Regions from separate parts of the Exiguobacterium sp. Leaf187 genome, predicted to be linked through region 1. Evidence: riboswitches for the same ligand, from Rfam matches in the RefSeq annotation. Region 1 holds a riboswitch; the other holds the start of a gene.
The links. Region 1 has a riboswitch for S-adenosylmethionine ahead of ASF99_RS11700 (methionine ABC transporter ATP-binding protein). Riboswitches for the same ligand answer to the same signal wherever they lie in the genome.

Region 1 (15,883 bases):
TATAGTAGTCGTCAATCGCGTTGATGACGACGAGCGGCTTCTGCGAAGAGGCCGCACTATCGAGATAGACGAGTTTCCGGTCGTTGACCTGTTGGTCGAGGATCGGAAACTGATTGCGGATGGATGCATCGATTCCCATATTAGTTTACTTTCCCTTCGATGACTTGAACGAGACGTTCTTTCACCGAGTCAATCGCAAGTTCCGAGACGACTGGCTGGAGGAATCCGTGAACGACGAGGCGTTCTGCTTCCTTCCGTGAAAGGCCACGGCTCATCAAGTAGTAGAGTTGTAGTTCATCGACACGACCGACAGATGCCGCGTGTCCTGCCATGACGTCATCCTCATCGATCAAGAGGATTGGGTTCGCATCACCACGTGCCTTTTCAGACAACATGAGGACACGTTCCGTTTGAACGCCGTTTGATTTCGAAGCGCCGTGATGGATCATCGACGTTCCGTTGAAGATTGATGTTGCTGAATCTTTTTGGACACCGTGGATCAAGATGAAACCTTCTGATCCTTTACCGAAGTGGTCCGTCCGGACGTTGAAGTTTTGTTTTTGCTCTCCACGACCGACCGTAACAGCTTTCGTATCTGAGAACGAATCGTTTCCGACGAGGTGTGTTTTTGTTTCTGTAACCGTGTGACCGTCATTCATGTGACCGAGTGCCCATTCGAGCTTCGCGCCCTGTTTGACGACACCACGACGGTTCATATACGTGATGGCACCTTTTGATAGCGTATCGACACCACCGAAGAGGACTTTTGCGTTATCTTCAACGAAGACTTCTGTGACGACGTTGACGTTATGCGCTTCGTCACCGTAAGAGACGAAGTTCTCGATATACGTCAATTCGCTGTCAGCGTCTGCGACGATGATCGCGTGATGGTAAAGCGCTGCGCCTGATTGCTCAAGCGTGTAGATCGCTTGCATCGGTACAGAAAGCTTAACGCCTTTTGGTACATAAAGGAACGTACCACCGTTACGAAGTGCTGCGTTTAATGCCGCAAGACGATCTTCGTTAACTTGAACACCTTCCGTCATGTAGTACTTCTCGACGAGTTCTGGGTGTTGTTTTAATGCGTCTTCGAGCGTCGTGAAGATGACGCCGTTCGCCGCTTCACTGTTTTGCGCGTGGACGAGTTGTCCGTTACGCGTGACGAGCATGTGATCACGGTTTTCGCCGATCAATGCTTCGATATCTGAAGAAAGACCAGTGACGGTTTCGAGTTCCGTCGTACCTTCTGTGAAGTTCCAGCCTTCGATCTTGATTTTTTCTACTTTTGGCAATGCGAGCGTTGGGGCAAGATCAAGCGCGTCTTGACGCTTTGCGACCATCCAAGATGGTTCCCCTAAGCGAGTCGCACGTTCTGCCACTGCCTCGCGATTTACTGCAAGATTCAGTTCTACAGTCATCATGCTTCCTCCCTCGTCTTACGCTTTTGTTTCGATTTCGACGTCTTCGATGCCGAGTTCTTTTTTAACCCAGTCATAACCTTCTGCTTCGAGACGGTGTGCGAGTTCTTTACCACCAGACATGACGATTTTTCCGCCCATCATGATGTGGATGAAGTCTGGCTCGATATAGTTCAAGAGACGTTGGTAGTGCGTGATGATCAAGCAGCCGAATTCAGGTGAACGCATTTCGTTGACACCTTTTGCGACGACTTTCAATGCATCGATATCAAGACCTGAATCGATTTCATCAAGAATCGCGATCGCTGGTTTAAGCATCATCATCTGAAGAATTTCGTTACGTTTCTTTTCTCCACCTGAGAAACCTTCGTTGAGGTAACGGTGTGCCATTTCTGAAGGCATCTCGAGAAGACCCATTTGTGAATCAAGCTCACGGATGAACTTCATGAGTGAGATTTCATCGCCTTCTTCACGACGCGAGTTGATCGCTGAACGAAGGAAGTCTGAGTTCGTGACACCACTGATTTCGCTTGGGTACTGCATTGCGAGGAACATACCCGCTTGTGCGCGCTCATCGACTTCCATGTCGAGGACGTCTTCGCCGTCGAGTGTGACTGAACCAGATGTCACTTCGTACGATGGGTGACCCATCAATGCTGATGCGAGTGTTGATTTACCTGTCCCGTTTGGTCCCATGACCGCGTGGATTTCCCCGCCTTTGATTTCCAAGTTGACGCCTTTCAAGATTTCCTTGCCGTCGATCGCGACGTGTAGATCTTCAATCTTCAAGTGTGAAGCCTTCATGTTAGAATCCCTCCATCTATTCATTTCGTGACTGACGATTCAGAACACGAGCGTTACTAATTTAGTATCATTCTAATCTTAAAGAAACATCGCGTATTATTCAAGCGTCATCGCTCGCTGATTTTTCTCAAAATCATGCGTTTTGTTGAGAATCATTCGAAAGTTTCACCGGTTCCTCCAGTTCATCGATCGTCGAAGCCCGATGAATCCGTTGTGACAGTAAGAGCAGTGGTATTCCGAATAATGTCAAGCCCGCTAATATCCCGAAAATCGGTAACGGACGGTCCGCTCCATATAAACTTAACAAATGTCCTCCGGCGATCGGACCGATTGATTGTCCGATCGACGTCAAGCCCATCGCCCCGAAATAACTGCCCCGTAATTCTGGTTTGGCGAACCGATCGGTCAAGATGTCGGTCATCGTGAACATCATGACTTCCCCGCACGTGAAGATGAACATCGCGACGATCATCAACCAGATCGCGTTCGCATTTCCCATGATGAACAATCCGATCGCAACAGTCGCAATCCCGGTCGTGATCGAGACGAGTGGTGACGTCTTCATACCAAACTTCATGATCGGATATTGAACGATCAAGACGGTGATCGCATTGATCGTGATCAAAATCGCATAGAGTGTCTTCCCGCCTTCAAGCAGTGACGTTTCCGTCAAGAACTGTGGCAATGTCGAGTTGAACTGACTGTAGCCGAAAACCCCGAAGATGATGCCAGCGAGTGCCAGCGTAAAAGCGATATCCGTCCGCAACAGACGAACCGTTGCTCCGAACGATACCTTTTTCCCACCATGCGTCTCGGTGATCGGATGGCGTTTGAATAAGATACCGATCATCCCCCCGTACACGATATAGACGAACGCTGTGATGTAAAACGTCGCGGACGTGTTCCCCGCACTCAGCAGTAAAGCAATTCCCGGTCCGATCGCTGCTGCGATGTTGATCATCGCGTAACGGATATTGAAGACGAACAATCGGTTCGCTTCGTCCGTCGTATCACTGATCAAGGCACGGGCGGATGGTTCAAAAATCGAACGACAGACCCCGTTCAAAGCACTGAGCGTAAAGAATGCCCAGAATGTCTCGACTTGTGCCAGCGCAATGAAGACGATCGCGAATCCGATCGTTCCGGCAAGCATCATCGCCCGGCGACCATACCGGTCCGACAAGGTGCCGCCGATGAAACTCATGACGAGACTGGCGATCGCCGAGATACTGAGTACCCAGCCAACATCGACAGGATCAAATTTCAGGACGGTCGTCATGTAGATGGCGAAGAACGGCATCGTGATGAACGTTCCGAGACGTGAGAAAAACGTCCCGAACAAGACCCCGAGTGTCAACGGATGCAGTTGACTTATGCGTTGCATATGATTCCCCCTAACCCCTGTTTCAGACAAATGAAAAGCATCCTTCCATTATATAGGAAGGATGCCGGCTTCGGTGAACTTATTTGCTGACTGGAACGACCGCACCTTTGTACTTGTCGAGGATCCAATCTTGGTTTTTCTTTTCGTGCAGAACGTCAAGAAGTGCTGTGACACGCTTGTCTTTTTCATCGCCATCACGTGTAACGATGATGTTGACGTATGGTGAAGACTCATCTTCTGAAGCGATCGCGTCTTTCAATGGGTTCAGACCGTTATCGATCGCATAGTTCGTGTTGATGAGGACGGCGTCGCCTTCATTGTTTTTGTAAGCTTGCGGAAGAAGTGATGCTTCGATGTTCGTCTTGAACTTGAGTTTCTTCGGGTTCTCCGCGATATCACCGAGTTGTGCATCTGTCGTTTTACCGTCTTTAAGCTTGATCAATCCTTCATTTTGAAGGAACGTCAAGACACGACCGCGTTCCGCGACGTTTGAGCTCGTTAAGATCGTTGCACCGTTTGGTAACTTATCGAGTGACTTGTATTTCTTCGAGTAAATACCGAGTGGTTCAACGTGGACGCCACCTGCGTTCGCGAACTTATATGATTTGTTTTCTTTCTCTTGTTGCTCAAGATACGGTACGTGCTGGAAGTAGTTCGCATCGATTTCTTTTGAAGCGAGCGCTTTGTTCGGAAGTACGTAATCTTGGAACTTCTTGATTTCAAGCTTGTAACCTTTTGCTTCGTATTCTTTTTTGACGTGCTCAAGAATCTCAGCGTGCGGTACGTTCGAAGCACCAACGACGAGTGTTTTGTCGTCGCTACCTGATCCTGATGATTTTTCGCCACATGCAGCAAGGCTAATAGCTAAGACGGATACAGCAGCAGTACCTACGAATTTTTTCCAAGTTTTCATGAATGATTCCTCCAATATGATTAAGTTTCGAATTAACGTTTATCGATCGCGCGGATCAGCAAGTCACCAATGATTTGGATGACGAAGACGATCGCTAAGATTAAGAGTGTCGCAATGACGATGACATCGTTTTGAGAACGCTGGAATCCTTCGATGAAGGCCATGTCCCCAAGTCCACCTCCGCCGACTACTCCGGCCATTGCCGTATAACCGACAAGTGAGACGAGTGTGACCGTGATACCAGAAACGATGGCAGGCAACGCTTCCGGGATTAAGACTTTATAGATGATCTGGAACTTCGTCGCGCCCATCGATTCAGCTGCCTCGATGACACCTTTATCGACTTCGCGTAACGCGAGTTCAACCATCCGACCGTAAAATGGTGCAGCACCGAAAATCAGTGCCGGTAATGCTGCCGTTGGTCCGAGGAACGAACCGACGATTGCTGTCGTAAATGGAATCAATAAGATCAGTAAGATGATGAACGGAATCGAACGGAAGACGTTGACGACCAAGCTCAACACTGAATAGAACGCCCGATTCTTGAACAATAACTCTTCGTTTGTCGCATACAATAGTAAACCAATGATCAAACCGAGGACGAATGTCGAAACACCAGCGATTGCCGTCATATAGACGGTACTGCCTGTCGCTTCCCACACCATGTCCCAATCTAGATTGTCAAAGAATGAAATCATCGGTGATCCACCTCCACTTCAACATCACTGGCTTGAAGCTTCGTGATGACCGCTTGTGTTGCTTCTGTTTCCCCGATCAACTGAATGAACAGTGTACCGAGTGCCCCTTCCTGTGATTGACCGACGTTTCCACCGATGATATTGAACAGGACCGGCGAATCCTTCATGACTTCCGCGAGGATCGGGCTTTCTGCTGTCGATCCGACGAACGTCAACTGAACGATTTTTCCGGTTGGGTACCGTTCGCGTAGTTTCGCGAACGTTAACTCGTTCTCCGACGGCGACGTCAATTGTTTGACGAATTCCTTCGTCATCGCTTGCTTCGGATGACGGAAGACTTCTGCGACCGGTCCTTGCTCGACGATTTTACCGGCTTCCATGACGGCGACCCGGTGACAGATTTTTTGAATGACGTGCATCTCGTGTGTGATCAAGACGATCGTCAGTTTCAGTTTTTCATTGATGTCGACGAGTAACTCAAGGATTGAGTCCGTCGTCTTCGGATCGAGTGCACTTGTTGCCTCGTCACATAAGAGAACGTCCGGGTTCGATGCCAGTGCCCGAGCGATACCGACACGTTGTTTTTGACCACCGGATAATTGTGACGGATAGGCTTTTTCGCGTCCGTCCAAACCAACGAGTTGGATCAGTTCCGCGACCCGTTCCTTGCGGTGTGCTTTCGGGAAGCCACCGAGCTCGAGTGGGAACATGATGTTCTCTTCAACCGTCCGTGACCATAGTAAGTTGAAGTGTTGGAAGACCATCGAGACATTCTTGCGGACGCCTCGTAATTCCTTAGGTTTTAGTGATGTCATTTCAACACCATCGATTTGGATCGAACCACTCGTTGGTGCTTCGAGCATATTCAGTAATCGGATCAGGGTCGATTTCCCTGCTCCGGAATAACCGATTATTCCAAAAATTTCACCGCGCTCGATTGTCAGATCGACATTCGCGACGGCTTCGACCGCTCCGCGCTTTGAGCGATAAATCTTTCCTACGTCTTGTAAACGAATCACAACTGTCCCTCCTAAAATAAAAAAAGTGCGCGCGTTTTAGAGCAAACGCGCGCACTTTTCAGTACACAAAACCATTTGCTCTCATCTCCCAGACTTTTGTCTGCTGGAATTAGCACCACTTCGGATTAGATCCGCGGTTGCCGGGTTTCATCGGGCCAGTCCCTCCACCACTCTCGATAAGAGTTTCGGTATTAAGTTTGTAGAATATATTCTGAATATTAGCAGGGGTTATTTTTGTTGTCAAACAGTTTTTTCAGAAACTTTTTCGAGGAACGTGAAAGCACGTGTTAAGTCTTCTTTCAAATCTTCCGCATCCTCAAGTCCAACTGAAATCCGAACGAGACCGTCCGTGATGCCGAGTTCTGCCCGACGTTCTGCTGGGATCGACGCGTGCGTCATCCGTGCAGGCACCGAAATCAGACTCTCGACGGCACCAAGACTCTCAGCGAGTGTGAAGAAGTGTGTCGCCTCGACGAGTTTTTCTGCGTTCGCTGCTGAACCGACATCAAAGCTGATCATCCCACCAAATCCAGTCGCTTGTTTCGCTTGGATGTCGTGACCAGGATGCGATGCAAGTCCTGGGTAGAAGATGTTCGAGACGATGTCTTGCGCTTGTAGGAACGCAACGAGATCATGTGCTGTCTCTTCGATCGCATCCATCCGGATACCGAGTGTACGAAGACCACGGACGAGCAAGAAGCTGTCTTGCGGTCCAAGCACGCCGCCTGTCGAGTTTTGAATGAAGTGCAGCTCTTCGCCGAGCGCATCATCTTTGACGACGACAAGTCCAGCGACGACGTCCGAATGTCCGCCGATGTATTTCGTCGCACTGTGCAAGACGATGTCTGCACCAAGTGCGAGTGGTTGTTGATGGTATGGTGTCGCGAACGTGTTGTCGACGACGAGTTTAAGATCGTGACGTTTGGCGATTGTTGCGATTGCTTCAATGTCCGTAACTTTCAACAACGGGTTCGTCGGTGTTTCGACGTAGACTATCTTCGTGTTGTCTTGGATCGCTGCTTCCGTTGCCGCAAGATCCGTCGTATCGACGAATGTCACTTGGATGTTGAACTTCGGTAAGACGCGTTGCATCAAGCGGAACGTACCACCGTAGACGTCATCCGTCATGACGATGTGGTCGCCAGACTCAAGCAAGTGGAAGACGGCATGGATCGCTGCCATCCCAGAACCGAACGCAAAACCACGTGCGCCGCCCTCGAGATCCGCAATCAATCGTTCGATGCTCGTCCGTGTCGGGTTCGCTGTCCGTGAGTATTCGTATCCGTCCTTAAGTTGACCGATTTTATCCTGCTTGTATGTGCTTGTTTGATAGATTGGAGGTGTGACGGCTCCTGTTGCCCGATCGACACCTGTTCCTCCATGAATCAATGCTGTCTTCTTACGCATGAGTTTCGTCCACCTTTTCAAAGATTTGTTGGCTTAAATAGCGTTCGGCACTGTCTGCGAAGACGGTGACGATCGTACTGCCGGGGTGACGCTTTGCGATATCAAGCGCAGCAACGAGCGCTGCACCTGCTGAACTACCAACGAGTAGTCCTTCGCGAGCAGCGAGTGTATGAACCGCGTCAAATGCATCGCGGTCAGAAATCGTATGAATCTCATCAACGAGTTCACGCGGAACGAGGCTTGGCCATTTCGCTGTACCGATACCTTCTGTCTTATGCGGACCGGCTGGACCACCATTTAAGACGGAGCCTTCCGGTTCAACGATTGCTGCTTTTGTACCGAGACGTTGTTTTAAGAAGTCCGCTGTTCCGGCGAACGTACCACCTGAACCACAACCGGCAACGAACCAGTCGATGTGCGGCAAGTCCGCAATCAGCTCAGGACCGAGTGTCCGCTGATACGTGACTGGGTTCTCTTCGTTTTCGAATTGTAACGGAACGTAACTATTCGGAATTTCTTGACCGAGTTCTTTTGCCCGGTCGATGGCCCCTTGCATATCGAGTTCAGTCGGTGTGTTGACGACGGTTGCGCCGAGTGCCCGCATCAACGTCTGCTTTTCCTGACTGAATTTTTCCGGAACGACACAGATGACTTGGAGATCGTATTTTTTAGCAGCGAGCGCCAAGCCGATGCCGGTATTCCCGGCTGTCGGCTCGATGATCGTACCGCCTGGTGTCACATGTCCGTTTTCGATTGCTGCATCAACGAGTTGAATGCCAAGGCGGTCTTTGACGCTGCCCCCAGGGTTCATCCATTCGAGCTTCGCCAAAATGCGCGTACCAGCAGGCAAATCGAATGAAGTGATCTCGTAGAGTGGTGTGTTTCCGACGAGGTCGCGGACGTTGTTCGCGATCATCCGAAGACGATGTCCCATTCATCACGACCGGCAAGCATTTTCTCGGCATAGTGCTTCGCTCCTTTGAGGTCATGTGCGCTCGCAAATCCACATTGGACTTCGTTTTGCGCTGGAATCTCTTCTGCTGCGAGGACGTCTTTCAACGTCTTCTCAACGAGTTCGCTCATTTTTTCGACCGAGTCGAAGTTCATCATCGCCATGTAGAAACCTGTTTGGCATCCCATCGGCGAGACATCGATGACATCATCCGAGTAGTTACGGATGTTTTCAGCAAGTAAGTGCTCGAGTGTGTGCATCGCACGCATCGGCATTTGCTCAACGTTTGGTTGCGTGAAACGGATATCGTATTTGACGACTTGGTCGACTTTACCTTCTTTATAACCCGCGACGCGGATATAAGGTGCTTTGACTTTCGTATGATCCAGGTTAAAGCTTTCGACGTTCATTTTTTGAAGTGCCATGATTTATTCCCCCATTTTCTCGGCTTCTACGAGCCAGACGAAGTGATTGTATTGTATAAATTTAACAGTGAATCCTCGTGCTGTAAACAATTCTTCCATGACTGGAATCAACGGGTAGAACTCGCGTTCGAGATCTTCCGCTAACGCGTCGAACCCTTGAGCACGTGCTTCACGAATCGTTTGCAGGCGTGCCTCTTCTGAGACGAACATCGTATCCGCGTAGACGATTTTTCCGTCTGCCGGTAAATGTGATGCCATCAGTTCGATCGCTTCTCCCTTTTCCTCATCTGTTAGATGATGAAACGCATACGTCGAAACAAAACTGCGTGCTTCCTTCGCTTCGAACGAGAGGAAGTGACCGTCTTGTACATCAAGTGACGGAATCTTTTCCGTCAGGATTGCCCGCATCTCCGGACTTGGTTCGACGGCGAGTACGGCGTCGTGACGTGCCAGAAGACGTTGTGTCAGGTTCCCTGTGCCTGCTCCGAATTCAATGACCGGCGACTGCGCTTTATCCGCTACTGTATCCAAAATCTCATCGTATCGACGAAAAACCTCTTTATACTCCGGATCGTGTCCGGTTACTGTCTCGTCATACGTCGATGCCCATTCTGTGAAAACATCCATAAAACGTACTGTCATGCCTTGTCGTCCTCCATCTCACCAGTTAATTCCGAGTAATCGGATATGAATTAAAGTAATTTTCCTTATTCGCATTGTAGCAAGGAGATTCTATCCTGGCAAGCGACCGGCTCAAAAAACTTCCAGAAAACAAAAAAAGGCGTTGCCGGCGAACCGACAACACGAATAATGTGGTTAGAAATGCTACGAAGGAAAACCCAGCTCCATTCGGAATTGTTCGCTCTTCCGCGTGGAGGACGGCGCCTGTTCGACATGATCGCCAGCTTACGTTCACTTCCTGATCGGTCCTTTCGATCCACCACCCGTTCATTGCACCGCTTCGTCTTTGGGGGACGACTTAAGGGGAAACAATACACCGGCTTAGGATGGGAGAAAGGGTTCAGGACTTGAATCGTATTGAACGATCATCTCTGCTAGACTTCCTATAATGCATTTCTAGAAGTTGTTATGAATATACCATTCATATTTCTGCGTTGTCAACGGATTATTGTAAATATTCCGACAATTTAACAAAAAGAAAAATCCAATCGGACTTCTCTTACCGTTCTTGACAGAAAGCAAAGACGTTTTGAACGGACTGGAAAGCATAAAGTCGCTCTACGACTTGATTTTCTTCAATTCGCAACAACGCAGGAACACTCATGACACGGGCTTCTTCTAAGAAATCCGGAATGAAATTCCCGTTCGCCTTCTGAATCGATTGACCTGATTCCGTCGCTTCGACGATATCGAGCATACGTTCCGCGATGGCGCATGTCCCGCACATCGGTGCATAGACATACAATAGCCCGTTTTCCGGGACGGTCGTGACCTCTTGCATGACGGTCGCTCCTTTCTTCGTGGTATCTGTCGTCAGTATACAAAAAAAAGAGAGCGGACGAAACGCAAGCGCCTCGTTCACTCTCTTTTCGTTAAGTATTACTCGTTGATCATCGATTTGTATGCTGCAGCATCCATCAATGCTTCGACTTGCGATGCATCTTCGATTTCGATGTCGACCATCCAAGCGCCTTCGAATGGTGACTCGTTGACGAGTTCTGGGGAATCTGAAAGATTTTCGTTGATGGCAACGACTTTACCAGAGATCGGTGCATATAATTCCGAGACTGTCTTGACCGACTCGACTGAACCGAATGGCTCGTTTGCTGAGATCGTATCTCCGACTTCAGGCAATTCGACGAAGACGATATCCCCGAGTTCGTGTTGCGCGAAATCCGTGATTCCGATGCGCGCCTTGTTTCCTGATACTTCGACCCATTCATGTTCTTCCGAATAGCGTAAGTTGTCTTTTACTTGACTCATTTCCGATTCCCCCTGTGGACTAATTTGGACTAACGTGTTCAGTATACCAAAATCGACTCTGAACTTAATACCATTTTCCTTGATACATTTCTTCCTTGAAGCCGATCGTGACGTCTTTCCCGTCTGTGACGATCGGACGCTTCAACAACATGCCGTCACTTGCGAGTAACTTGTATTGCTCGTCTTCTGATAGCTCTGGAAGTTTGTCCTTGATCCCTTGCGAACGGTATGATTGACCGCTCGTGTTGAAGAATTTCTTCAGTGGCTCTCCACTCTTTTGATGAAGTTCCTGAATCGTCGTTGCAGATGGTGTCTCCTCGACAATATGTTTGTAATCCACTTCGACACCGTGCTGTTCGAGTGCTTTTTTTGCTTTGACGCACGTACTACATTTCGGATAGCCGTACATCGTGACTGTTTTTGTCATGTTTCTCACCTCACCTTCAAGAGTAGCAGATGGATCACTTCTGCTTCAAGCGTGCGAGCGCCCCGTCAATCTGATCTTGATGATGGGCGTCATGAGCAACGAACGACTCGACGAAGGCTTGCGGTCGAAAATCCTCATAGGTCGCTTTAAATTGCCCGTTAGACAAACGATCGAGGTGATTGACGATGTCACGCCGGACGCTGATTGCTTTCTTCAACAAGGCGAGCGGATCGATATGATGCGCATATTCGACCGCCAGTCGATTGAACTGATCAAAATCCGTTTCGACGAGCGTCAATGGTTCATCCGGTAACTTCGAGATGGCATGATCGTAATAAAACCGGTCCCATAAATACAGATGACTGACGCACTCAAGGACGGTCCACTTATTAAGCGCAAGCGGCAGATCCCATTCTTCCGGCGACAAACGTTCAAGGGATTGATAGTAGGCAATCGCAAATTGCAGTTCAACCAATTCTTGGCGCATCTCGTTTTCCTCCTCCAACCAAAAACTTCGCCTTTACAGAGATTTTCCCTGCAAAGGCGAAGCGGTAAACCTGACTTAGACCGTATATTTGTTTGACTCGATGAGGCGTTTTGCGATGTCGCGTTTCGTACCGATGACGTTGATCGGCTGGTAACGGCTGAATTTTTTCAGCGCTGAGAGCAACATCCGGAGCTCGTCGCCGCTTGCTGCCGCGTAGAGCGTCTCTTTCGCGTCACGCTCGACAGCTTCGAACGCTTGTTGTGCGAAGACTTCCGTGTAACGGACTTTCAGTTCGCTCTTCTCGATCCCTTTGTCGGCAATCGCTTTGTCCGTCCGAACGATCGCTGACTCAAGCGCATAGATCGCACTCATGATGTCAGCTGTGTTCGCTAAGATCTCTTGTTCGCCTTGGAGTTTGTCCTGGTATTTCTGGACCGCTGTTCCGGCAGTCAACAAGAAGATTTTCTTCATCATCGCGAGTAAGTGACGTTCGCGATCAAGTGGTGCTGTTCCGATTTCGGTCGGCATGAAGCTCATCACTTCTTGTTGCAGACGCTGTGCTTCCGCAAGCAACGGTAACTCGCCTTTCATCGCTTTCTTCAGCAATGTTCCTGGGACGAGAAGACGGTTAATCTCGTTCGTTCCTTCGAAAATCCGGTTGATCCGTGAATCACGGTACATGTTCTCGACTTCATATTCTGCCATGAAGCCATAACCACCGTGGATCTGGACCGCTTCGTCGATGACGTAATCAAATGTTTCCGAAGCAAAGACTTTGTTCATTGAGCACTCGATTGCGTACTCCGCGATCGCATCGGCGATTTTCTTACCGTCCTTGCTCTCTTCTTCAGACAACTGATCGAGACTGTCTTGGAACAGACCACCTGTCCGGTAGACCGAACTTTCCATCGCATACGTCTGTGCTGCCATTGTCGCGAGTTTTTCTTGAATCAATGGGAATGAGCTGATTGGTGTTTTGAACTGTTTCCGTTCGTTCGAGTACTGGACTGCGAGATCGATCGCCCGTTTTGACGAACCAACAGCGCCAACAGCTAATTTATAACGACCGACGTTCAAGATATTGAAGGCGATGACGTGACCGCGTCCGATTTCACCAAGGACGTTATCGACTGGTACTTCTGCATCTTGTAAGATCAACGTCCGTGTCGATGATCCTTTGATTCCCATCTTCTGTTCCTCGACGCCTGTCGAGACGCCTGGATACGATCCTTCGACGAGGAAGGCTGTGAACTTGTCCCCGTCGATTTTTGCGTAGACGACGAACAAGCTTGCGAAACCAGCGTTCGTGATCCATTGTTTTTCACCGTTCAAGATGTAGTGCGTGCCGGCTTCATTCAAGACAGCCGTCGTTTTAGCACCAAGAGCATCCGAACCAGAGCCTGGCTCTGTCAACGCGTACGAAGCAATCCACTCTCCTGAAGCGAGTTTCGGCAAGTATTTCTGCTTTTGCTCTTCGTTACCGAAGAAGACGATCGGCAACGAACCGATTCCGACGTGTGCGCCGTAGCTGAGGGCGAATGAACGACCGCGTGCGAACTTCTCCGTGATGATCGAAGACGAAATCTTATCCATCTGATAGCCGCCGTATGCTTCCGGAACGTCTGCGCCGAGTAGACCAAGCTCGCCTGCTTCGCGGAGTAGACCGACTGATAATTCGAACTCGTGTTTTTCAATCCGGTCAAGGACAGGAACGACACGATCTTCGACGAACTTCGCTGTCATATCACCAACCATTTTGTGTTCTTCTGAGAAATCCTCTGGTGTGAAGAGACGTTCTGGTGCTAACTCATCTAATACAAAACTGCCACCTTTGATTAATTCGTTTGTCGTTTGGCTCATTGTCCTGTTCCTCCTTCAACTAGTTCGAATACACCTGCTGCGCCCATTCCGCCACCGATACACATCGAGACGACACCATACTGGACATTCCGGCGTTTCATTTCATGCAAGAGCGTCAATGTGAGTTTTGTTCCTGTACAACCGAGTGGGTGACCGAGGGCGATCGCTCCACCGTTTACGTTGACGATGTCTTCGTTTAATCCAAGCTCGCGGATGACACCGAGTGACTGCGAAGCGAACGCTTCGTTCAACTCGATCAATCCGACGTCTTCAAGCGTGATGCCTGCGAGGTCCAGTGCCTTCGGAATCGCGACGACTGGTCCGATCCCCATCACTTCCGGACGAACACCACCGACCGCGAACGATTTGAACTTACCGAGAATCGGTAACCCTTGGCGTTCTGCTTCTTCTCGTTCCATGACGAGGACAGCTGCCGCACCGTCTGACGTCTGCGAAGAGTTCCCTGCTGTGACGCTACCGCCAAGGCGGAACGCTGGGCGAAGTTTCGCAAGACCTTCCGGTGACGAATCCGGACGAACGCCTTCATCGTGTTCGACGATGAATGTCTTCTCTTCGATTTTCAGTTCATCATTGACGAATTGTTCCGTCACCGTTACCGGGACGATTTCGTCAGCAAACTTACCAGCCGCGATTGCTGCTGCCGCTTTTTGGTGACTCTTCAACGCAAACGCATCTTGATCTTCCCGTGAGACATTGTAGGTCGCAGCGACTTGCTCCGCTGTGTGCCCCATGCTCATGTAATATTCCGGTGCCGTGTCGACGATTGACGGATTAGGTCGGACGACGTGACCTGGCATCGGGACTTGACTCATTGATTCGAGTCCACCAGCGACGACCGCAGTTGCTTGCCCCGTCATGATTTTCATCGCTGCGTCAGCGATCGATTGTAGTCCACTTGAGCAATACCGGTTGATCGTGATCGCCGGTACCTCGTGTGATAATCCACCGAGGACCGAAGCGTAACGGGCGATGTTCATGCCTTGTTCCGCTTCCGGCAAGGCACATCCGAGAATGACGTCATCGACCGCTCCCGTGTAACCGGACCGTTTCAACGTTTCCTGGATGGCGATGCCTGCTAATTCATCCGAGCGCATCGATTTGAATGCGCCCTTTTTTGCTTTTCCGACCGGTGTTCGTGCACCGGCGACGATTACTGCTTCCTTCATCCGAATCCCCCCAGTCCTCAGTTACGAAGCGGCTTGCCTTTGACGAGCATGTGCTGCATCCGTTGTTGTGTCTTCATCTCACCGATCAGGCTCAAGAATGCTTCCCGTTCGATGTCGAGCATATATTGTTCATCGACGTGGCTACCGAAGGCGACGTTTCCGCCGGCGATGACGTGTGCGAGTTTACTTGCGATTTTCAAATCGTGTTCCGAGATATAACCGCCGTAGAACATTTCGCGTGTTGCGAGTTCAAGCGTCGCTTTCCCCGCACGACCGACGACTGGAATCTTCGCTTTCGCTGGTGCCGTGTAGCCGGTCCGGTCCAGTTCAAGGACGAGTTGTTTCGCATCATACGTCAAGTGATCCCGGTTCATCGAGATCTGATCAACAGAGCGGACATATCCGAGTTCGCGTGCTTCAAAGGCTGATTTTGAGACTTTTGCCATTGCGACGTTTTCGAACGTCTTTTGTGCTGCTTTCTCGATATTAACGAGTCCGTCTGGTGTGTTTTCTAACAGTCGACGATACGTATTGACGTTTCCGCCGCCTCCCGGAATTAGACCGACACCGACTTCGACGAGACCCATATACGTTTCAAGACCAGCTTGCAGACGAGCCGCCGGAAGCGAGATCTCCGTACCGCCACCAAGCGTCATTCCTTGTGGGGCAGCGACGATCGGACGTGATGCGTAACGAATCTTTTGAATCGATTGTTGGAACTTGTTGATGATCCAGTCGAGTTCGAACCAGTTTTCATCTTCCGCTTCCATCAGCATCATCGCTAGGTTCGCACCGACACAGAAGTTCTTGCCATCGTTCGCGATGACGAGACCACGGTGGTTTTTCTCAACGAGATCGACCGACTGTTCGATCATCTGCATGATGTCGACACCGATCGCATTGCTCTTCGATGTGAACTCGAGCACCGCAACATCGTCGCCGATATCAAGCAGGCGTG
Region 2 (15,883 bases), on a different contig from region 1:
TGTCCTTGCGATCCGGAATGTCTTCACTTCGATCGCACAATTGCCGCAACCAACAATCGCAGCCGTCAACGGTCACGCGCTCGGCGGTGGGTTCGAGTGGATCCTTGCCTGTGATTTCCGTTTTCTCGTCGAGGATGCACTCGTCGGCTTGACGGAAACTAGCTTCGGGATCATTCCAGGAGCCGGTGGAACACAACGCTTGCCACGACTGATTGGGGAGACGCGGGCAAAGGAATTGATCTTCACGGCGAAAAAAATCGATGCGATGACAGCAGAACGGTACGGACTCGCGACAGCCGTTGTTGCCCGGGAAGCGTTGATGACGACGTGCCTTGAGTTTGCTAATCAGATGTTACAGAATGGTCCGATTGCCTTGCGCCAAGCGAAGCGAGCGATTGATCAAGGGCGGGATGTCTCACTCGAAGAAGGACTACAGCTCGAAACAGAAGCTTATGAAGTCGTCATTCCGACGGCTGATCGTCAGGAAGCGCTACAAGCCTTCGCTGAAAAACGACCACCACGCTTTGAAGGAAGATGAGGATGGTCGACGTTTGAAATAACCCGTATACTAACGATACACACTATGAACGACTGAAGAGAGAGTGAATACCATGAGTGCGAACACCCAATCGATGATCTTTACGATTTACGGCGATTACATTCGCCATTACGGCAATCAAATCTGGGTCGGGAGTTTAATTCGACTCGTCAAAGAGTTCGGACATAACGAGCAGGCCGTTCGGGTCGCGGTATCCCGAATGGTTAAACAAGGCTGGCTCGTCTCCGAGAAACAAGGAAATAAAAGCTTCTATTCATTGACACCACGTGGGGTGGAACGGATGGAGGAGGCCGCACGCCGGATCTACAGATCAACACCGCACGACTGGGACGGGAAGTGGCGGACGCTGATGTACACGATTCCGGAGGATAAACGCCAGATTCGCGATGAGCTCCGCAAAGAACTGACGTGGAGTGGGTTTGGCAACTTATCGAACGGCGTTTGGATCTCACCGAACCCACTTGAAAAAGAGGCGGAACGATTGATCGCGTCGTACGAGATCGAAGAGTATGTCGATTTCTTCGTCGGTGAATACCACGGTCCGAAGCAGGATCAATCCCTTGTCGAGCGTGCGTTTCCGCTGGAAGAATTGCAGGAGCGTTACGAGACGTTCATTACGGATTACAGCCGGCAATACATCGTCCATCAGAGTCAGCTCCAACTCGGAGAAATGACGGATGAACAGTGTTTCGTCGAACGGACGATGCTCGTACATGAATACCGGAAGTTTCTATTCACGGATCCTGGATTACCGCAAGAACTGCTACCGGATGCTTGGAGCGGACATCACGCGGCGCTCTTGTTCGAACAATATTACCGATTGCTCGCACAACCAGCGAGTCGGTTCTTCGAATCAATCTTTGAAGAGACGCACGATGTGTCGCAACGCAGTGCCTCGTACGACGCGGCGGAACATCCGCTGTTTGCAGAGCGGTGAGCATTTATTCGAATGAAAAGAGCGGGACGGATCAGTTGATCCGCCCCGCATTCGTGTCATTCAGATGTGTTCTGTTCAGCTGATTCTGCGAGAATGTTTCGGAAAGCATATCCTTTATCGACGTAAGAATCAATCGACTCCTGAATCATCGCGAGATCCGCTTCTGTTAGTTCACGCACGACTTTACCGGGAGAGCCGATGATCAGCGAACGGGGTGGGAAAACTTTTCCCGATGGAATTAACGTATTCGCCCCGATGATGCATTCTTCACCGATCTCTGCATGATCAAGAACGGTCGCACCCATTCCGACGATCGAACGACGTCCGATTTTGCAACCATGTAAAATCGCGTTATGTCCGACCGTTACTTCATCTTCAATGACGACGGGTGCCCCTTCATAGAGATGAATCGTCGCGTTGTCCTGGATACTGCATCGTTTCCCAATTGTAATCGGTCCTTCGTCACCGCGTAAGACAGCGTTGAACCAGACGGTAGACTCGGAACCGATCGTGACGTCTCCGATCAGATAAGCGCCAGGAGCGATGAACACATCGGAGGCGACGTTCGGATGAATCGATTGATACGGAATCTTCATAACAGAATGACCTCGTTTCTATAATATAATAAGATGAACTACTATTCATTCCATGTCAGTATAGCATGTGAGTGAAGGCGAGAACGGAGGAAAGACATGTTTCCGATTTGTGAGCTCTTTAAAATTCGATATCCTTTGATCCAAGGAGGAATGGGTAACATTAGTCATGCGGCGCTGACGGCAGCGGTTTCGAATGCCGGGGGACTCGGAACGCTCGGGTGCGGGACATTGTCGGTCGACGAAGTGGCGTCGCGGATTCGCGAGACACGAATGCTGACGGATCAACCATTTGCCTTGAACATTGCGATTCGTGTGTCTCCCTATACAGAAGCACTGATTGATCTCGCGATCGCAGAAAAGATTCCGGTCGTCTCCTTGTCGGCAGGAAATCCAGCACCTTACATAGCGCGACTTCAAGCTGCTGGCATCAAAACGATCGCGGTTGTCGCTTCAGTCAAACAGGCGTTAAAGGCAGAACAGGCAGGCGCTGATATACTCGTAGCGGAGGGAGTTGAAGCGGCAGGTATCAATTCACCGCTCGAGTTGACGACGCTGACCTTGATTCCGCAACTCGTCGATCGGATCAACATTCCGATCCTGGCAGCGGGTGGGATTGGTGACGGGCGTGGACTAGCAGCTGTTCTGTTGCTTGGTGCGGCTGGTGCCCAGCTTGGAACACGATTGATCGCGACGGAAGAGGCGAAGGTTCATTCGGCATACAAGGCGCACTTAATGGATGCGACCGATACCGATACACGCATCATCGGACGTTCCGTCGGATTCGTCCGACGTGTCCTTGATGGTCCTTACGTCGAACGACTCACAGCAGAGACACCTGCTGCTTTTCTCGATCAGACGAATGAGTCGTATCATATTACAGGCGCTCTTGAAGGCGATGAAGAGAAAGGATATGTCAACGCTGGACTGGTTGCCGGTTTGATTCGTGATGTGCCAACGGTTGCTGAGTTGTTTACGCGCATGATGGCGGAAGCAGAGGAACAGCTGAAGCGGACGACTGCTCGTTTTGCGACATGAACATACAATGATGACCCGTAAACCCGCTTGTGGAAAGCGGGTTTTTCATGTTTTTTTGAAAACGGGACATTTGTCCTTTTCAAGTGAGGCACGAATAAGGTCTACTCTAGTGTAGAGATTAAAGGAGGAGATGACGTGCAAGGAGTCGTGTTTGCTTTGATGAGCGGTCTGTTCATCGCCCTGCAAGGTATATTCAATGCGCGCCTTGCGACAGGCGTCGGACCGTGGTTATCCGTATTGATCGTCCACTTTGTTGGTCTGATGGGTTGTTTAGTCATTTATAGCTTCGTACGAGATCGGAAAATCGGCGGATTCCGTCAGTTACCGTGGATTTATGCGAGCGGTGGTTTGATTGGCGTGCTAGTCGTCGTAACGGAACTCACAGCGATCCAAAAACTCGGGATGACATGGGCGATGTGTTTGTTACTCGTCGCGCAGATTTTATGTGCCTTTCTGATTGATTTAAAAGGATGGTTCGGTGTCTTAAAAAAACAAGGAAATCGTGGTCAGTGGGTTGGTGTGGGTCTCATGCTTGTAGGAGTTGCGATTTTCTCACTTGCCTAAAGGGAGGGAACGAACATGGAAACCGTCATCCAACAATATGGACTGGATACGATTTTGACGGAAGAGACGCGCGCTTGGTTGCGTGAAGAAACCTTCCGAAAAGGAGAACTCCTCTGTACGACCGGTGCGACAATCGACCGGATGTACTTCATCGTCGCAGGCAAGGTCAAGATTTCTGCTGCTTCGTCAGAAGGGAAACAACGGATTTTACGATTCAAAACACCACTGACAGTGATTGGTGACGCCGAGTTCATCAATGAACGAGAAGTGTTGAATACAGTTGAGGCGGTGACCGATGTCGATGTGTTGAGCGTGCCGTATGCGATTTTACGCGAGCACAATACGACGAATGTCTTTCTGCAATTCTTATTACGCACGATCACAGCGAAGTGGTATGCCGATTCGAAATCAGCGTCGCACCACGTACTCTATACGGTCGAGGAGCGATTTGCAGGCTACTTATTATCGATTGCGTCCGAAGCTAGTGACAGTTTGTTTTATCAGGAGATGCGGACGTCGAACCTGCATGACGTTGCTGACTGGCTTGGAACAAGTTATCGCCATCTCAACCGGATCATCACGAAGTTGTGTGAAGAAGAGATTCTCGTTCGACGACGTGGGAAAATCATCATCGTTGATCTGGAGCGGATTCGCGAGAAGGCGAACGGCAATAGCTATGAGTAAGGAGGAACGAACATGGTAATAGGCATCGTGTGTGCCGTATTGGCAGGGATGTTGATCAGTTTACAGACGGTATTGAACGCCCGGATGAGTGACGCGTTCGGTGCTTGGGCGACAACGACGTTGGTCTTCTTCGTTGGCTTCATCGGAGCAAGTGTCACGTATGTTCTGTTTCGTGGTGGAACAATCGGGCAGATCCAAAACGTATCGCCACTCTATTGGTTTGGTGGACTTGTCGGTGTCGGCGTCGTTTTTTGTGTCATGCGTGGGATTCAGTTGCTTGGTCCGTCCGTCGCGATCTCTGTCGTTCTGATTTCGCAGTTAAGCTTTGCTCTTGCTGTTGATACGTTCGGCTGGTTCGGTTTACCGCAAATCGACTTATCATTCGGTCAGCTCGTCGGTCTCGCTGTCATGGTATGTGGGATCTTCGTTTTGAAGCGGTATCAAGTCGTGGCGCCGGAACAACAGGCAAAGGATCAGATAGAACGTGTTTCGTAATAACCGAATACAGAACAAGGACGGTGGCATTCCAATCCACTGTCTTTTTTTGACTAGTTTTCGACCTGGATCATGCGTTTTCTAAAATAAAGCGAGAGAACAATAATGAGAAGACCACAGTACAACATGATTGTCGTGATCGAAACGTGAAACGACAGTAAAAACGAAAGGAGCGCGTAAGATAATGGAACGAGACCATTTGACGCGGCATTCACGACACTCATGACACGTCCCATCGTCTGTTCCGCACACTGAGACTGGATGAACGTAATGAAGCGAATATTGATGATGGAAGAAAGGACACCAAGTGATAACAGGACGATCAAGTACAACGAAATCTGTTGGACTTGACTAAGCAGGAAGAGAAGCAGACCTAATGCGCCAATCAATCGGACTGATGAAGTAAGCCCGTTTTCTTTCTTCTGCGTAAAACCACTCCAGAGCGCCCCTCCGAGCATTCCCATTTGATAAGCCCCTTGCATATAACTTAAATCCATCGCATCTCCTTGAAGCACATCATGGACGAGTAAGGGAATTCCGAGTAAGAGTGGTCCAAAGAAAAAGAAATTGACACAGATGACAAGAAAAAGTGTCTGCTTGAGTTGCTGAAAGTGAAAGACGTAATGTAGCCCTTCTTTTAGTTCAAAGAGAGCTGAATGCTGACGTGCTCGCTTGATCTTAGATTCACGAATACCATACGTGAAGAGAAGCGTCAGACAGAGTGTTCCGAAAATCACGAGAAAGACGTACGAGTAAGAAGAATGGCTGAGGATGACTCCACCAAGAATCGGACCTGAAAAGAGAGCGATTTGATTAGATGTCTGAATCAATGAATTGGCTTTAGTGAGCTGTTCTTTCGGAACGAGTGTAGGCAGTAAGGAAGCATTCGCCGGCGAAAAGAATGCATCCACACTACCGAATAGCAAGGCGAATCCTAAAATCGTCAGCAATGTAAGCTGATCGGTATGAAGTAATGCGAGAAGACAGAGAATGAAACTGATCCGTAAAGCGCTCGAGATGCGCATGATCGTCGAACGTTTATAGCGATCGGATAGGACGCCACCGAATAACATGAGAAAAATACGGGGTAACAAGGTGGCCATGAGGATGAATCCGAGATATGACGCCTGGTTTAGCGTATGGATGACATACCATTGTTCAACAAATAAATAGGTTGATAGGGAGAGGGCAGAGCACATACTGGACCCCCATAAAAATAAAAAAGATCGATTTTTAAACAGCGATTGTTGCGTATCCATTTCAACAGGCAGCATATGGCACCTCCGGTTTAGACGTCGTCATTCTCAAATAGTGGTTCATCAATTGCAAAGGCAGTCGTCATGATATAGAAGTGTTTTTTATCTTCTTCGTCTAGTGAAGGGGACCGTGTGAACTCGTCCAATAGAGCACGATATTTGGTAGCAAATTGCCGAAAATTGGCTTCAGACATCGTCAGTTCCTTTTGAAGCGATAAGCTCATCCAGTCTTCAACGTTTGAAGAGACAGGAGAAAAAGCAGTAGTTGGAGCGGTGAGGACGCGTGTCTTTGCTCGGTCCAATACCTCAAGATACGACTGCCGGGTCGCTTCATTCGTCTCGACGAAGTTCAGTAGATGATCGGCAGGAATGTAGCCTCGAGCAATCGCTTGATAGTATTTCAATAGATTGCCGCCCTGTTCTTCCGTCCGGACGAGGCGAATCAAGTCATGCTTTTCAAGTTCTCGTACATGATAGAGGATCTTTGCGCGGGATAACGTCAGCAAGTGGGCTAACTGATGTACCGTATGTGGTTTTTCGACGAGAAACATGAGGATTTTTGTTCGTAACGGATCACTGATCACTTTTAACTGTTCATAGCTCTCTAATATGTGAATCGCTTTTTGTTCCATGCAATAATCTCCTTTTTAACCGGTTAATTTTTATTAACCGTAAAACAAAAGACTTCATTTGTAAACGATTACAAATTTATGTGAGGGTGTTGGTAAAGAAGACACCATTTGTTTACATACAAAAAAACTGACTCCAGTGACATCTCGGTCATCCTCCACTTTCTACTGGAAAGTAGGGGAAGAACGAGATGTTTGAAATCAGTCTCAGCTACTGTATGTGGTTCGAGGTGATTAGACCGTCGTCGTATCTTTCCATTCCTGCTCGATGAAAGCATCGCGACCAGAGGCAGCACGATCTTTTTTATAGTGTTCTGGATTTTTCTTATGGAAGTCTTGATGGTACTCTTCCGCCGGATAAAATTCAGAAGCGGCATCGATCCGCGTCACGATGGGTTGTTTAAAACGATTGCTTGCAGCAAGGGCGTCACGGGAAGCGATTGCTGCTTCATGCTGCGCATCCGTATGATAGAAAATCGCTGGTGCGTACTGCGTGCCACGATCTTGGAATTGACCTTCTGCATCCGTCGGATCCGTTTGTGGCCAGTAGAGTTCGAGCAGACGCTCGTACGGGAATAGGCTCGGATCAAACGTGATTTGGACGACTTCGAGATGTCCCGTCGTTCCTGTTTTGACTTGCTCATACGTCGGATTGTCGACGTGACCGCCCATGTAACCTGATACGATTCCCTCGATTCCTGGTAATTCTTCAAATGGTGTCACCATGCACCAAAAACATCCACCTGCAAATGTTGCTTTTTCCATCCGTCTCTTCCTCTCCGTGGGAAATTCCCATTGTATGTCTGACAGCGAGAAAAACGAAAACGACTCCTTCGCTTGGTTGCAAAAGGAGTCGCCGCTTTTTATCAACCAAAGCTTTCGCTTTGCTGGTCGTAGCACCTTGCTATACGCAGGTTGCTGGGACGTCATCGATCCAGATCTCTCGGTCCACTCTTGATAAGGGTATATGAAGTTGATGTCATTCGTTATCATTGTTGTGATGATACCATTCACATAGAAATAAAGTCAATCCTTAGGTTTCAAGGCACGTAAAACCGTCGCTCCGAGTGTTTTCGCACCAACCAATAACGCTTGTTCGTTGATCTCGTACTGTGGATGATGCTGTGGATGATTGATGCGACCGTCCGTATATCCGGAGCCGGTAAAGAAGTAACTTCCCGGGACGTGTGTTAGATAATGTGCAAAGTCGTCCGCCGCCATCATCGGTGTGAGTGACCGGACAGATGCTTCCGGTAAGAAAGAAGCAGCTTCCTGAACGAGTTTTGTCTCGTCCGGATGATTCCAAAGCGCCGGGTAACCCGTCGTGAAGTCAATCGAATAAGTAGCACCGATGCCGGCACACGTCGTTTTGGCGACAAGGTCGACTTCTTGTCGGAGCTGATGCCGCAGGGTTTCATTGAACGTCCGGATCTCCCCGACGATGCGTGCTTCACCCGTGACGATGTTCGGCGCCGTTCCTGCGTGGAAGGATCCGATTGCAAGAACAGCGGGTTCGAACGGATCGACCCGTCGACTGACAAGGTGTTGTAAGTTACAGACGAGTTGTGCCCCAGCGACGAGCGCATCTTTTGTTTTGTGCGGTGCCTGGGCATGCCCACCTTGACCATGAACGATGATTTCGAATTCGTCGATCGCACATAATGTATGTCCTTCCCGAAACCCAATCGTACCAACCGGTAAATCATTTTCGAGATGTGTCGCGAAAATCGCATCGACGCCTTCGAGAACGCCGGCTTCGATCATTTGGATGGCTCCGCCAGGAAAGACCTCTTCTCCATGCTGATGAATGATTCGAATCGTTCCTTGCAATTGATCCCGTAACGGATAGAGCGTAGCAGCAAGAGCCATCACCATCGCCGTATGCCCATCGTGTCCGCAAGCATGCATGACACCGGGATGGATTGACCGGAAAGCAAGTGTTGTCTCTTCTTGAAGTGGTAAAGCATCAAAATCTGCACGGACCGCAATCGTTGGGCCAGGGTGTTTGCCTTCGATCGTCGCAACGACACCACGACCTCCGACGGCTGTTTCGTGAGGGATGCCCCGTTCCGCGTAAAAGTTTGCAATTCGTTCTGGTGTGCGGACTTCCTGAAAAGAGAGTTCCGGATGTCGATGGAAATCACGCCGTAACGCGATCATCGTCGGTTCGAATTGTTCGAGTGCTTCAAAAAGTTGAGTTTGCATCTTCAAGCTCCTTTGACGTGTGTTTTTTCGTGAAAATGGGTACAGATACAGGTAATCACGAAAGGGGATAATGAAACATGGGAGAAATCGTCGTCAACGCTGTACTTACAATCAAAGCAGGACTCGCGGATCAAGTCTTTCCGATTTTAGAAACGGTCTATCATGCCGCACAAAAAGAGGAAGGATGCTTACGCTATTCCTTGCACCAATCGATTGAGGATGAGCATCAATTCATGCTGTATGAAGTGTATCGTGATGAAGAGGCGCTCGAAGCGCATATCGCATCCGATCACTATAAAGCATACCGTGAACAGATCGAGTTATACTTGATGGATCGACAAGTAACGAAATACGTCGAGATGACATTCTGACGTGTTGCGATAAGAAGAGACGAACCCGTCGATTTCGACGGATTCGTCTTTTTTATTACATCGATTTGAAGCCGAGGAAATGTTCTTGCCAACGCGGTTCATAAATCGAATTGATTTGGAGCTGTGAACCGCCCGCATGGATGAAGTGTTCGCTATCGAGCATGATTCCGATATGCGATGGACCATCCGTGTAGGTGTTCTGGAAGAAGACGATATCCGAGCGTTTACCACTCGAGATACTCGTCCGGCGATTCGTAAAGAAAGCACCGTACCAGTAGCCGCGAACGTTCGTCCGACCACCGTATTTTCCAGCCTTATTTGTCGCGTAGTGAATCAAACCGGAACAATCGAAGCCACCGTTCACGGCATTTTGCGATCCCCATGTGTAAGGTGTACCGATATGTTGGACGGCTGCTTGAATCAGCTTTTCACCGCGCGTGTTATTCTTTTTAATGACCCGTTTATCGGACGTAATCGTCACAGCTGAGACCGGAAGATAGACGGGTGTCCAGCCTGACTGGATGACATAGAAGTTTCCGACCCGGTGACGCGGATAAACACGTTTGCCTTGCTCAACGAGTCCGCTGCCTTTTGGACTGGTTGGACTCGAAAAGAAGGATGTCGTCTGTTTGACGGTATAGATTTTCGTTCGATTGATTGCTTTTTGTGTCAGTTTCATATCGGGTTTGCTCGTGCTGATATAAGGGTTGAGGACGTAACCCGTTTGACCGCTGACTAAGCGAACTTGCCAAAAATCATCATCAATTGATTTCAGACCAATCAATTTTGTCCCTTTTTTCAAATAGGCAGCTGGCCGACTGTAAGCGACGTCAGCAGAGAAGAGTGGCGTTTGGTCCAGATGGACATAAAACGTTGTCCCTTTTTTCGCTTTTGCTTTTGGTTTATTTAGTCCGATCCGACTCGAATCGACGAAACCAAAGATATTGTTATATTTGACACGTGTAAAATAACCGCTTTTTCCATAGATGGTGATCGATTTTCCTTTTTTCAACGTACCGATTTTTTTACCCGACAGTTTTGCCTGTGACCGAATGACGACGTCGTCCTCTGTCACGTAACGTTGACCGGTAACGTCATACAGATCCGGCTTTTTCGTGACGAGATCACTCGTCTTGACGTAACCATAGACCGTCCCTTTTTTTAATCGTGTGTAACTACCGCTCGTGCCGTAAATCGTTAGTTTATCAGCTCGTTTGACAGAATACATCATTTTACTTTTCGTTGAAGCAGACGTATAGACGGACAAGTTGCGTTTGGCGTACCGTGTTCCGGTTGCGGCGTATACTTTTTCACTACCAAGATCAGCTGTTTTAACGTAGGCATGGACTCCGCGGAAAATAATTCGACTGTAGACGCCACTTTTACCATAGATCGTTAATAAAGTATTTGTTTTTTGTTGATCGATTATGGAGCCGGAAGCATTCGGTGCACTATAGATCGGTGTAGCGCGCTGAACATAGAGGCGTGCGGTCTTTGGATAGTATTTCAACGTACCGAGATGTGTCGTCAATACATAGGCATACTCGTCGTTTCGTTTGATTCGTGTAAATGAACCCTCGACGCCGTACGTCTGAAGAGAAGTATTCACAGGAAGCGATTGTACGACTTCTCCTTTTGTAGTCGCAGTGGCATAGACCGTCGTCTGCTGTTGGACGTAACGCACTCCTGTTTCTGGATGACTCACGACCTGCGTATCAGCTAAATCAGTCGTCAATACGAAGGCGTAACCGGTCTTAGTCGCCACACGTGTAAAAGTACCCGTCGTTCCGAACGTTTCGAATGCTTGATTTTGAGTGACGGCAGTCTTCGCGCTCGTCGTCTTCGGCTCAACGAAAAGAGAAGTCGCTCGTTTGGCATAACGCGTCCCAACCAATTTCGGAAGTTGCTCGAGTTGTGTCGTTGATACATAGACGTATTGCTCGTTCCATTTCAGACGCGTGAACGTGTCGAAGGTGCCGTATGTATCGATTCGCTGATAAGCGGGAAGTGTCGTCACGACGGTGGGATCAAATGGTGAAGCAACTAATGAGAGTGAACTTTTCGACATCAGCGTTGCTTGTTTTTGAAAAACAGGTGCTGTTTGCGTTAACGCGTTTGTTGCGACATAAGCAGTACCTTCTTGCCAACTGACACGAGTGAAGTCACCGTCCGTACCGAGTGTCTTGAATGTCGTTCCTGCTGGTAGTTGTTGGATGACCGTTCTGGAATCAGCCGTTTGTAGCAACGCAGCATCCTCTTTCAAATAAGCCGTCCCGGTTGTCTCGGTGACTGTTTGTGTTTCTGCTGTCGGTTGAACAGGTGGCGATTCAGCAAAAGCGGGTGCGGATAAAACCGAGCTCAACATTAACGTTGCGGCAAGTCCAGCAACATGAGCAGTCCATTTTTTCATCAAGAGGTTCACTCCAATTCTTAAAATTTGTCATTATGAATAGTGTAGCATGCGCTTGTTTAAAAATTGATAAAAATCAAAAAAATAGGAGGTTGTTCATGAAAAAACGGTATGCCTCGGCACACCGTTTGAAGTCATATGTTAGTTATCTTGTTCGTGATCCACTTGCCATTCCCAGTCGAGCATGCCGTAAATCAAGGAATCACGCCAGTGGTCTTCGAGATAGACCGTCTCGCGAAGCTGTCCTTCCTTCGTCATGCCGACCTTTTGCAAGACACGTTCGGAAGCGACGTTTCGTGGGTCACACGTTGCCGTGATTCGGTGTAGTTTTAGTTTTTCGAAACCGAATTGGAGAAGGAAAGAGGCGATTGACGTCGCGTATCCGTTCCCCCATTCATCAGGCGAGAGGACGTATCCGATTTCGGCGATTTTATTCTCAACGTCTGTGATGACGAGTTCACCGGCACCGATGACGACGTCACTTGGAAACGTCACGGCAAAGACATAACGACGTCTTGGTGTCTCGAGTTCACTTTCAAGCGCATCGTGTAGGAATTGTTTCGTATCCGTTTCGGTATTCGGTCCCCACGACTGGAATTGACTGACGATGGGTTGTGAGGCATAAGCGTGAACCGCTTCTACATCTTCTGGTGTAAAACGACGAATCCGAAGTTGATCATTGATTTTATAACGCATGCAGCATCCTCCTCTTTCAGATGAAGTCACTTTGATTCTATTTGACAGATGGGGAACGGATTCCTGTTTGACACGGGAAAAAGGGCGTGCTAGGGTGGTTGTATCGAATGGAATAGGGAGTATCCTCTAGGGTTCCGTACGGCTGGACCGAGGGAGGAACATGGACGTTTGTCCATGCAACGGAGGGATAAAAGCCCGGGAGTAAAGCGAATCACCTCGCTTACTCCCGGGCTTTTTCATTTGAATTTACCTATCAGGAGGCAATTACTATGGCAAAGTATTGGATTGGGATCATCGTCGCGGCGTGTTTTGAAGTGGGCTGGGTCATTGGATTAAAACATGCGGCAACACCACTTGAGTGGGCTGCAACGATCGTCTGTATCATCGTTAGCTTTACCGTGCTGATCAAAGCGAGTAACCATTTACCAGTCGGAACGGTCTATGCCGTCTTCGTCGGTCTTGGAACAGCAGGAACGATCGTGACGGACATCGTGTTATTCGACCAAGCCGCTTCCGTGATGAAATTAGCATTGATCGCTGTCTTACTCGTCGGCGTCATCGGTCTGAAGTTAGTCAGTGGAGAGGAGAAATCAGCATGAGTTGGATTTATTTAATCATTGCCGGAATCTTTGAGATGTTTGGTGTCGTCTTGATCAATACGTTCAATCAAAATAAGAATGCGAAGAATTTACTGTTGATGGGAACAGGATTCGGACTCAGTTTCTTATTTTTGACACTTGCGATGAATGGTTTACCGATGGGAACGGCGTATGCGGTATGGACGGGAATCGGAGCAGCGGGCGGTGCGATCCTCAGCATGGTGCTCTATAACGAATCAAAAGACTGGAAGCGACTGGTTTGTATCGGTCTCGTCTTAAGTGCGACGATTGGTCTGAAACTTGTCGGCGAATGATCGTTTACATGTCAAACAGATGACGTTTTAATGGAACGCATGTTTTTTGGCATATTTTAACGCAAAAGAGGAAATACTCCTTATAGAAGTCACGCATGACAAATCGTGTCGATAAGGGGAGAACATCCATGAAAACGAAACAATATATCGGAACATTCTATTCAGAAGAAGAATTGATCTCAAAAATGGACGAATTGCACATTCAAGGGCATCGGGAGGAAGACTTCTACGTCATCGTCAAAGAGAAGTCGAACATCGCACTCGTTCGTAGCCAAATGGATGCAGAAATCGCGACGACGAAACCGTCTTGGATTGATCGAATTCGCGGGAACAAAGGACGCGATCAAGAAGTCGATGATTTGTTTGGGTCACTTGATCTATCAGACAATGAAATCGAACAACGCAAAACGGAAGTCGAAGGTGGGGGCTTCGTTCTGTTACTTGAAGTCCAAGACATCCAGTTCGATCCACATTTAAATACAGATAATACGCATCCTGATGTTAAAGTTCGCTATGGTAGTGGCGAAGAGACGCATACGTCATCAGATGCGAATTCCAATGCACAGCTCGGCTCCGGTAATCCGCTTGATGTTGATAAAGATTCGAAGGAAGAGCATGCGGAAATTGATTTGCACCGTGCCGGTACGGACAAGATGCCGCAAGACGAGCAGGCAATCGATCACGCGAAAAAACTCGACGGGAACCGAGAACCGGATATTGCAATGCGTCGGGATGACGATTTCCGACGTCCGGAAACAGAACGCGAGGAAAAAGAACATGATGCAACGCAAGACGGCGAAGAACGTCGTCAATCGAAACATCAATCGGATGACATCGCCAAGCAAGACCATGGAAATAATTTAGACCGCTAAAATAATAGATTAGAATCACGCATCAGGGTCATCATCAAAGAAGGTACTTTCCGGATCAATTCCGAAAGGTACCTTCTTTTTGTATGGAGATTAAACGAGAATCGTCTCGTCTTATTTATGATCCGGATTTGATCCTGTACGCACGTTGGCGTTCAATTGATCGATGGCTTGCATATCAGCGTCTGACAAGCTGAAGTCGAAGACATCAAGATTTTCGCGAATGCGGCTTGGCGTGACGGATTTCGGAATCGCGACGATATCGTGTTGCAAGTGCCAACGGAGGACGACTTGAGGCGGCGTTTTCTGATGACGATTCGCGATATCGACGATGACCGGATGCGTCAACGCGTCGCGTCCTTTCATCAACGGACTCCAAGCTTCAACGACGATACCGTGCTTGCGGCAAAAGTCTCGGATCGCTTCTTGGCTAAGGAACGGATGGAGTTCAATCTGATTGACGGCAGGAACGATTGATCCTTCGGCTAAAATTCGTTCCAAGTGCGGAATATGGAAGTTCGAAACACCGATAGCATGCGTCTTCCCTTCGGCATAGAGATGTTCGAGCGCCCGCCATGTCTCGACATAACGATCTTCTTTTGGCATCGGCCAATGAATCAGATACAAGTCAACATAATCGACACCAAGCTTTTGTAGACTCGTCTCGAAAGCGGCAAGTGTCTCTTCGTAGCCGTGATCGGAATTCCAGACTTTCGTCGTCAGAAAGATCTCTTCTCGGGGAATGCCGGAGTCACGCAGTGCGCGACCGACACCTTCTTCATTCTCGTAAATCATCGCCGTATCGATCGAACGATACCCGACGCGGAGTGCTTCGCTGACCGCTTCATATACTTCTTCTTCCGGTACTTTAAAGACACCATATCCGAGTTGGGGCATGCTGATACCGTTGTTTAACGTAATCTGTTGCATCGATTCATCGACTCCTTTTTAGTAAATTCTTCTCTTTTCTAGTGTACGCGCTCCTCTTATAAAAATCGAATGATTGCTGAAGCGGGTTCTTTTGCGTATACTGAGCGATAACAAATATTAGGAGGCGATTCTGTGATTCGACAAGCTGTTTTGCAATACATACATGAGGAAAACGCGCTCGATCAACTCAAAGAAGTGATAGGTAATCGTTCAGCAGTCCTGATTCATGGACGTCTAGCCTATGAAGCAGCCGCTTTTGCTTTACCAGCATTACCACGTCTTTCATTTGAAGGGCATTGTACGGATCAACAAGTGGAAGCTTTCAAACAGGTATGTGCTCCATACGATGTGATTCTCGCGCTCGGAGGTGGGAGTGTCATCGATACGGCAAAACAGGTCGCGTTTCAATTACAACGCCCGGTCATCGTCATTCCGACGATCGTCTCGAACTGTGCTCCGTGGACTCCGCTCAGTGTCATGTATAACGAAGAGGGACAGTACATCCGATTTGATACGTTCCCCGTCGTGATTGAAGCCCTTTTACTCGATCATCGGATCATCGCAGCAAGTCCGTATGCTTATTTTGTAGCGGGACTCGTCGATACGCTAGCGAAGTGGTATGAAGCACGTGCCTTAAGCGGATCATCGGCTGAAGATCCCATCATTGAGATGGCGCTTCGGACAGCTGAACGTTGTAAGGATCTTATCTTGTCGACGAATATAACGGAAACGCG

Region 2: it holds a riboswitch for S-adenosylmethionine, as region 1 does, so the genes downstream of both, msrA (peptide-methionine (S)-S-oxide reductase MsrA) here and ASF99_RS11700 (methionine ABC transporter ATP-binding protein) in region 1, are expected to answer to the same signal.

The regions. Positions count from the first base shown of each region.
Region 1 is NZ_LMPR01000009.1:1,436,175-1,452,057, forward strand. It holds gene ASF99_RS11670 (cysteine desulfurase) at 1-139, opposite strand, end outside; gene sufD (Fe-S cluster assembly protein SufD) at 141-1,418, opposite strand; gene sufC (Fe-S cluster assembly ATPase SufC) at 1,437-2,222, opposite strand; gene ASF99_RS11685 (MDR family MFS transporter) at 2,356-3,606, opposite strand; gene ASF99_RS11690 (MetQ/NlpA family ABC transporter substrate-binding protein) at 3,686-4,519, opposite strand; gene ASF99_RS11695 (methionine ABC transporter permease) at 4,552-5,217, opposite strand; gene ASF99_RS11700 (methionine ABC transporter ATP-binding protein) at 5,214-6,236, opposite strand; SAM riboswitch class I at 6,315-6,419, opposite strand; gene ASF99_RS11705 (bifunctional cystathionine gamma-lyase/homocysteine desulfhydrase) at 6,477-7,643, opposite strand; gene ASF99_RS11710 (PLP-dependent cysteine synthase family protein) at 7,636-8,559, opposite strand; gene ASF99_RS11715 (S-ribosylhomocysteine lyase) at 8,556-9,020, opposite strand; gene ASF99_RS11720 (class I SAM-dependent methyltransferase) at 9,024-9,662, opposite strand; gene ASF99_RS11725 (thioredoxin family protein) at 10,201-10,482, opposite strand; gene gcvH (glycine cleavage system protein GcvH) at 10,581-10,964, opposite strand; gene ASF99_RS11735 (arsenate reductase family protein) at 11,029-11,391, opposite strand; gene ASF99_RS11740 (DinB family protein) at 11,426-11,878, opposite strand; gene ASF99_RS11745 (acyl-CoA dehydrogenase family protein) at 11,954-13,738, opposite strand; gene ASF99_RS11750 (acetyl-CoA C-acetyltransferase) at 13,735-14,925, opposite strand; gene ASF99_RS11755 (3-hydroxyacyl-CoA dehydrogenase/enoyl-CoA hydratase family protein) at 14,943-15,883, opposite strand, start outside.
Region 2 is NZ_LMPR01000014.1:59,464-75,346, forward strand. It holds gene ASF99_RS16685 (enoyl-CoA hydratase-related protein) at 1-538, shown strand, start outside; gene paaX (phenylacetic acid degradation operon negative regulatory protein PaaX) at 612-1,496, shown strand; gene ASF99_RS16695 (gamma carbonic anhydrase family protein) at 1,553-2,092, opposite strand; gene ASF99_RS16700 (NAD(P)H-dependent flavin oxidoreductase) at 2,189-3,127, shown strand; gene ASF99_RS16705 (DMT family transporter) at 3,263-3,691, shown strand; gene ASF99_RS16710 (Crp/Fnr family transcriptional regulator) at 3,707-4,375, shown strand; gene ASF99_RS16715 (DMT family transporter) at 4,388-4,870, shown strand; gene ASF99_RS16720 (MFS transporter) at 4,924-6,144, opposite strand; gene ASF99_RS16725 (winged helix-turn-helix domain-containing protein) at 6,159-6,758, opposite strand; gene msrA (peptide-methionine (S)-S-oxide reductase MsrA) at 6,990-7,520, opposite strand; SAM riboswitch class I at 7,616-7,719, opposite strand; gene ASF99_RS16735 (M20 metallopeptidase family protein) at 7,782-8,960, opposite strand; gene ASF99_RS16740 (putative quinol monooxygenase) at 9,038-9,331, shown strand; gene ASF99_RS16745 (SH3 domain-containing protein) at 9,387-11,741, opposite strand; gene ASF99_RS16750 (GNAT family N-acetyltransferase) at 11,883-12,437, opposite strand; gene ASF99_RS16755 (DMT family transporter) at 12,707-13,036, shown strand; gene ASF99_RS16760 (DMT family transporter) at 13,033-13,350, shown strand; gene ASF99_RS16765 (general stress protein) at 13,479-14,222, shown strand; gene ASF99_RS16770 (aldo/keto reductase) at 14,334-15,149, opposite strand; gene ASF99_RS16775 (iron-containing alcohol dehydrogenase family protein) at 15,282-15,883, shown strand, end outside.